2 regions of the Exiguobacterium sp. s192 genome follow, and region 2 is predicted to be linked to the other one. Evidence: a T-box and tRNA genes for the amino acid it is inferred to sense, from the RefSeq annotation. Region 2 holds a T-box; the other holds one or more tRNA genes.
The links. A T-box is a leader RNA that pairs with one kind of tRNA and senses whether it is charged. The one in region 2 lies ahead of leuS (leucine--tRNA ligase), so its partner is inferred to be a tRNA-Leu.
Positions count from the first base shown of each region.

Region 1 (3,423 bases), on a different contig from region 2:
GCGGATGTCTGGAAACCGTTCGTCATCTGATCGGAACGCCGTACGGTGACGTGGCCGCCTTTCAACAAACGCAAATCAATCAAGAACCGATCCTTTGGTACTTCGAAGTATCGGAAGCAAGTGCCACCGATGTCCATCGTTCGTTGATGCAGATGCATCTCGCCGGCTGGTTCGATCAGGCAGCAGGCATCGTATTCGGACGGACAGCTGGTGGACGGACGATTGAAGATTATACGCTGACCGATGTGTACGATATGTTGAAGGAAAAATTGAAGGTTCCGATATTCTATGATCTCGATATCGGACATCAACCGCCGCAACTGACACTCGTGAACGGTGCACAGGCGACAATACGAATTCAAGGGAAAGATTCCAGAGTAGACATGACGTTCTGCTGATTTGGAAGAGGAGGACAGTTATGCAGATTCGAAAATTTCAATCATTGGCAGCGTACAAGCGGATTCATATCAATCCGGAAACACGTCGTATGACATTACCTGAACCGTTTTATGATGCGTTACAGTTAAAAGATGAGTTGATGTTGGCCCAAGTCGGTCAAGTGCTCGTCATGCGAAATCCGCAAGAAATGGTGGCAACGGAAACCGATTTGTTATCGGATATCGTTGAAGAAGGGTTTACAGGACAAGAATTGGTACAGGAATTTGCCTATCGAAAAGCACAGCAAGAACACCGTTTACGACAGGAAGTATTGCAAGACGAGATCGACTCCTCAGCCCAGTTACAAATCGAATTATGAGAATGGGAAGTGAAACGTGATGCGAAAACGAACGAAAATCGGATTGGGTGTCCTCGGATCCGGGATGCTTGCCGCAAGTTATTATTTTTATGAAATGGCGATTGCCACCAATCCGAAACCGTTCTTATCCAACAACCGTGACCTGAGTGACGAAATGGTCCGCTTGATGCAACCGGGACAAACGTGGATCAAAGAACAACCGCTTGAATTGATCGAAGTCAAAGCCCATGACGGCTTAACACTGCGCGGACACTATTTACCGCCGCTTGTACCGTCGGACCGGGTCGTTATTTTAGTGCATGGCTACGGCGGTGTCGGAACGGACTTAGCGGGATTCGCTTATTTGTATCACCAAGCCGGTTTTCATGTCATGATGCCGGATAATCGGGGGCATGGTAAAAGTGAAGGGAACTACATCGGTTTTGGCTGGCACGACCGGGAAGATTGTCTTCGCTGGACAGAATATCTGATTGCGCGTCTTGGTCAGGAAAGTGCGATTTTTCTGCACGGTGTTTCGATGGGCGGAGCGACCGTCCTGATGACGAGCGGAGAAGTACTGCCGCCGCAAGTCAAAGGCATCATTTCCGACTGTGCTTACACATCCGTCAATGCCGTTCTCGCTTATCAGATGAAACGGATGTACCGTCTGCCGCATTTTCCGTTTCTGGCAATGACCAGTCTACTGACGAAGTTGAAGGCTGGTTACTTTTTTAGTGAGGCTTCGGCGTTAAAACAAGTCAAACGGGCGACGGTTCCGATCCTGTTCCTGCACGGCGGTGCAGATACATTTGTTCCGACTTCAATGGTCTATGAGCTGTATCAGGCGTGTCCGACAGAAAAAGAGTTGGTGGTCATCCCGAATGCGGCGCACGCGATGGCCTATTTCGAAGATCCGGATACGTACGATACGGTCGTCGAACGTTTTGTCCGTCGGATTTTGAGTGATGATGAAGTGGGGAAATAATAAAAAAATGTTTGAAACCGTTGACAGAAAAACCTCTATTTAGTATTCTAATAACATAAATAGAAGTCGTCGTGGCGGAACTGGTAGACGCGCTAGACTCAGAATCTAGTGGTGGCAACACCGTGGAGGTTCAAGTCCTCTCGGCGGCATTTCATGCAAGTTCATCTAGAGCATCCTTTTGCGAAAGGGTGCTCTTTTTGAATTTCTATATTGAAGAAACGAACAAAAATATTACGTTTATTCGTAAAATTTGAATTTTTCTGATAAAATGTGTGTTAAGGAAAGTGAATGCAAGGAAAAAAGAGGGAGAAGGCATCCGCCTTCAAGAGAGGAGTTTTAACATGAAAAAGCAATTATCGGTTCTATTTTTGTTGATCAGTTGTCTGTTCGTATTAAGTGCCTGCAGCATCGGTTCGAAGGAGGAAACATCAGAGGACAAGACGTACAAAGTCGGAATCGACGTGACGTATCCGCCATTCGAGTACAAAGACGGCGATACGTACAAAGGAATCGACATCGACTTGATCAAAGCGATCGCGAAGGATCAAGATTTTAAGATTCAATTCGAAGCAATGGACTTCAGCGGAATCATTCCTGCTTTGCAGGCGAATCAGCTGGACGTGGCGATTGCCGGGATGAGTATCACACCGGAGCGGAAAAAAGTCGTGACGTTCTCCGATCCGTACTTTGAAGCCGGATTGATCTTAGTCGTCAAGGAAGACAATAACAAAATTAAATCAGTTGATGACTTAAAAGGCGAAAAAGTCGCCGTCAAAAAGGGAACGACCGGTGCAAAATACGCAACGGATAATGCAGAAAAATTAGGCATCACGGTTACACAATTCAATGACAGCCCGGCAATGTTCCAAGAAGTCAAAAATGGCAACGCAGCGGCTCTGATTGAAGACTATCCTGTCATTTCGTACGCAAACAAACAACAAAACCTCGGTCTGAAACTAGTCGGCGACCGACTCAACGGGGATAACTACGGCATCGCGGTCTTAAAAGGGGAAAACGAAGAGTTGATGAAAAAAATCAACGAAGGACTCGCTAACCTGAAAGAAAGCGGCGAGTACGACAAAATCGTAGATACGTATTTAAAATAAGCGGATTTGAACGAAAGACAAGGGAGTTGAGTCGCTGATGGAAGTCGCAAAAACGGCGTTTCCGTTTTTCTTGGAAGGATTACAGATTACACTTTATATTTTCATCATCGCGGTCATAGCCGGATTCATCATTGGTTTGATTGTCGCGTTGATGCGTTTGTCTCCACTGAAGATTTTAAACGCGATTGCCATCGTCTACATCGATGTCATCCGCGGGACACCATTTATCGTCCAATTGTTCTTCATCTATTTTGGACTCAATTCACTCGAATGGCTGTCGATGGACCGGATGTATGCCGGTATCTTGACGGTCGCAATCAATGCGGGTGCGTATTTCGCCGAGATTATTCGAGCCGGGATTCAGTCGATTGATAAAGGGCAAACTGAAGCGGCTCGTTCGCTCGGAATGACCGGGCGTCAGACGATGACACAAATCATCCTGCCACAGGCATTCCGGCGGATGTTGCCGACAATCACCAACCAATCGATTATCAGTTTAAAAGATACTTCGTTATTGTCGATTATCGGCATCGCAGATTTGACACAACAAGGGCAAGTGCAACAGGCGACGACGTTTGAACCGTTCATCGTGTGGA
Region 1 is NZ_JACSMS010000001.1:583,005-586,427, forward strand. It holds gene KNP87_RS02990 (S66 family peptidase) at 1-398, shown strand, start outside; gene KNP87_RS02995 (hypothetical protein) at 419-757, shown strand; gene KNP87_RS03000 (alpha/beta hydrolase) at 777-1,721, shown strand; tRNA gene KNP87_RS03005 (tRNA-Leu) at 1,787-1,870, shown strand; gene KNP87_RS03010 (transporter substrate-binding domain-containing protein) at 2,063-2,827, shown strand; gene KNP87_RS03015 (amino acid ABC transporter permease) at 2,865-3,423, shown strand, end outside.
Region 1: it encodes a tRNA-Leu, which carries the amino acid that the T-box ahead of leuS (leucine--tRNA ligase) is inferred to sense. The anticodon was not compared.

Region 2 (3,423 bases):
ATTTCGACATCTTTTCGTTGTTTTCACCAAGGATCATCCCTTGGTTATATAGTTTCTGGAACGGTTCCTTCGTCGGTACGACACCGATGTCGTATAAGACTTTATGCCAGAAGCGAGCGTACAGCAAGTGAAGAACGGCATGCTCTGCTCCACCGATATAAATATCGACCGGTAACCAATACTTTAATTTCTCCGGGTCCGCGATCGCTTCTTCGTTATGCGGATCGATGAAACGAAGGTAGTACCAGCAGCTTCCGCCCCATTGCGGCATCGTGTTCGTTTCACGGCGCCCTTTGAGTCCAGTGACGGGATCCGTGTAGTCAAGCCAGTCTTCAGCAAGCGCAAGCGGCGATTCTCCCGTGCCCGACGGCTTGATTTCAGGAATGATTGGTAACTCAAGTGGTAATTCCGATTTATCCAATGTTTTCATCGTTCCGTCTTCCATATGGACGACCGGAATCGGTTCGCCCCAGTACCGTTGACGGCTAAACAACCAGTCCCGTAGACGGAAGGTAATCTTCTTGCGACCGACTTGGTTCGTCTCCAGTTCCGCGATGATCGTGTCGATCGCATCTTGTTTCGAAAGTCCGTCGAGCATCTGTGAGTTGACGTGTTCGCCTTCTCCCGTATACGCTGCTTCTTCAACGTTGCCGCCTTGTACGACTTCAATGATCGGAAGGTCAAACTGTTTCGCAAACTCATGATCCCGCTCATCGTGTGCCGGAACTGCCATGATGGCACCTGTGCCGTAAGTTGACAAGACATAGTCTGCAATCCAAATCGGAAGACGTTCGCCAGAAATTGGATTGACAGCAAATGCGCCTGTGAAGACACCCGTTTTTTCTTTGGCGAGATCCGTCCGTTCCAAATCAGATTTTGTCTGAACAGACGCAATGTAGGTATTGACGGCTTCCGCATGATCAGCTGTCGTGATATCCGAAACAAACGGATGCTCCGGCGCAAGGACAAGGTATGTCGCTCCGAATACGGTATCCGGACGCGTCGTGAAGACCGTCACTTGTTTTTTGTGACCGTCAATCGTAAAGTCGATTTCCGCCCCTTCCGATTTACCGATCCAGTTCCGTTGCATTTCCTTGACGGATTCCGGCCAGTCGAGCTCGTCCAAATCTTCCAATAACCGCTCGGCATAATCCGTGATCTTCAAGACCCACTGACGCATCGGGACACGGACGACCGGATGGTTTCCACGTTCAGATAAGCCGTCGATGACTTCTTCGTTCGCAAGCACGGTTCCGAGTGCCGGGCACCAGTTGACGGCTACTTCATCGACAAACGCGAGTCCTTTTTCATACAACTGCGTAAATATCCACTGTGTCCATTTGTAGTATTTCGGATCCGTCGTATTGATTTCACGGTCCCAATCGTAAGAAAATCCTAAATCTTTTAACTGACGTTTAAACGTCTCGATGTTTTGAGCGGTGAACTCCCGCGGATCATTTCCCGTATCAAGGGCGTATTGTTCCGCCGGTAGACCAAATGCATCCCATCCCATTGGGTGAAGGACGTTATAACCTTGCATGCGTTTCATACGGGCGAGGATATCCGTTGCCGTGTATCCTTCCGGGTGTCCGACATGCAGTCCAGCTCCCGATGGATATGGAAACATGTCTAGCGCATAAAATCCTTCTTTTTCTGGATCTTCTGTTGTTACGAACGCATTGTCTTGCTCCCAACGCGCTTGCCATTTTGGTTCGATCTCGCGATGATTGTACGGCATCTCTATTCCTCCTCTGAATATACAAAAAACCGGTCTCCGCCCCTAAGAATAGGGACGAAAGACCGGTTTGTCTCCCGCGGTACCACCCACGTTGTCTGCCGAGACAGACCACTTGATTCACGGATAACGGTGTGAAGGACCGGATTCGCTACTTCTGTTCACGAATCATGCTCCCTGACGAGTTCACGGACGATTCCGACTGGTTTGCACCGACCACCAGCTCTCTAAACGGAATGACTCCCTTACTACTTCAGTTCGTCGCAATTGATTATCTATGTGTTAGTGTAAGCTGAATCTTCCCTTATCGTCAACGGTTCCGTAAAATTTCTCCGATTGCTGCATGCGACGAGACGACGTGGTCCGCGTGATGCAGGATTTGTGTCGGCATCCGTTCATCCAGCAAGGCGATGACTTCCATTCCCGCTTCCTTCGCCCCGATCATCCCGTTCGCTGCATCTTCAATCACGATACAAGCCTCCGGCGCTTGATCAATCCGTTGCGCCGCCAATCGGAAAATCGCCGGATCCGGCTTCGACCGCGGGACTTCAAATCCGCTCGTGTACGCATCGACCGTCAATCCGTAATGCGTGATGACGCGTTTGATTTTTTCAAGTGAACTCGACGACGCAATGGCCACCTTGTACCCTTCCGTCCGCGCAAGCGCCATCAACTCGTGGACACCGTCTTTTAAGCCACACTCTTCCGGCTTGGCATGCTGTTGAAATAATTCATGTTCAAGTGCAAGCAACGATTCCGTCGAATGCGGCAAATCATGTTGGGTGATCAGTTCCTGCCACATTTCGTCCCCTGTTTTCCCCATGAACGTCGCGTATTGAACACGATCGAGTGGAATCGCTAATGTCCGGAACATCTGCTGATGCACTTTAAAATATTGAATTTCACTATCCAGGATGACACCATCCATATCAAAAATCAGTCCAGTTTTTTTCATTGTTTTCCCTCCCACCGATAGCGTACCAAAAAAAATGACAGTCCGCAGACTGTCAGGTCCATTCAAGTCGAGACGACGGTCTCATGATACCGGTACTCGGGAAAATAATTCGCTGCTTCATTCCGACCGTACTGCTTACATAATTGTTCGTAGATTTGCGGCAATAAAACCGTTTTTCCTTGATGGTATTCAAACATCCGGTACCCGGTGTAACGGCATTTGCTTTCAAACAGGCTGTCGCGTTCCTTATAACCGCCACCCAAATGCTGTTCGACCATTCCCGCAGCTTTTGAGTACAAAATCGCTTCATATTCAAGGCGTTGGTTGGGAAACAGTTTATGCTCGTCCCGCTGACAACCAATCAGATGACCGTGCGCATAGTCATGACCTAATAATATGAAGTACGCTCCTATTGTTTGCCCCCGCCACTCGGCCATCAATAAGACGGGCCGGCAAAGTTCCGTCGGCTGAAACAATTGTTCAAAGTAGTCTGTCGTAAAATAATAATGTAACGAAGCGTCTTTTCGGTCCATCGTTTGATAATACAGTTGAATGAACGTCTGTAAATCCTCTTTTCCTCCACAACGGACCGTCAGTTCAGACGCCAAGGACTTGCGAATCATACTCCGGTTTTTTTTATGAAAGGTCTGTATGATTTCGTCTACAGAGGGGCGAAGATCGATGCTTGTCGTATGTCGAATGAATTCTTTTCCTGTCCACTCCGGAACTTGTT
Region 2 is NZ_JACSMS010000010.1:73,043-76,465, reverse strand. It holds gene leuS (leucine--tRNA ligase) at 1-1,738, opposite strand, end outside; T-box leader at 1,786-2,006, opposite strand; gene KNP87_RS14005 (HAD family hydrolase) at 2,046-2,690, opposite strand; gene KNP87_RS14000 (peptidoglycan bridge formation glycyltransferase FemA/FemB family protein) at 2,753-3,423, opposite strand, start outside.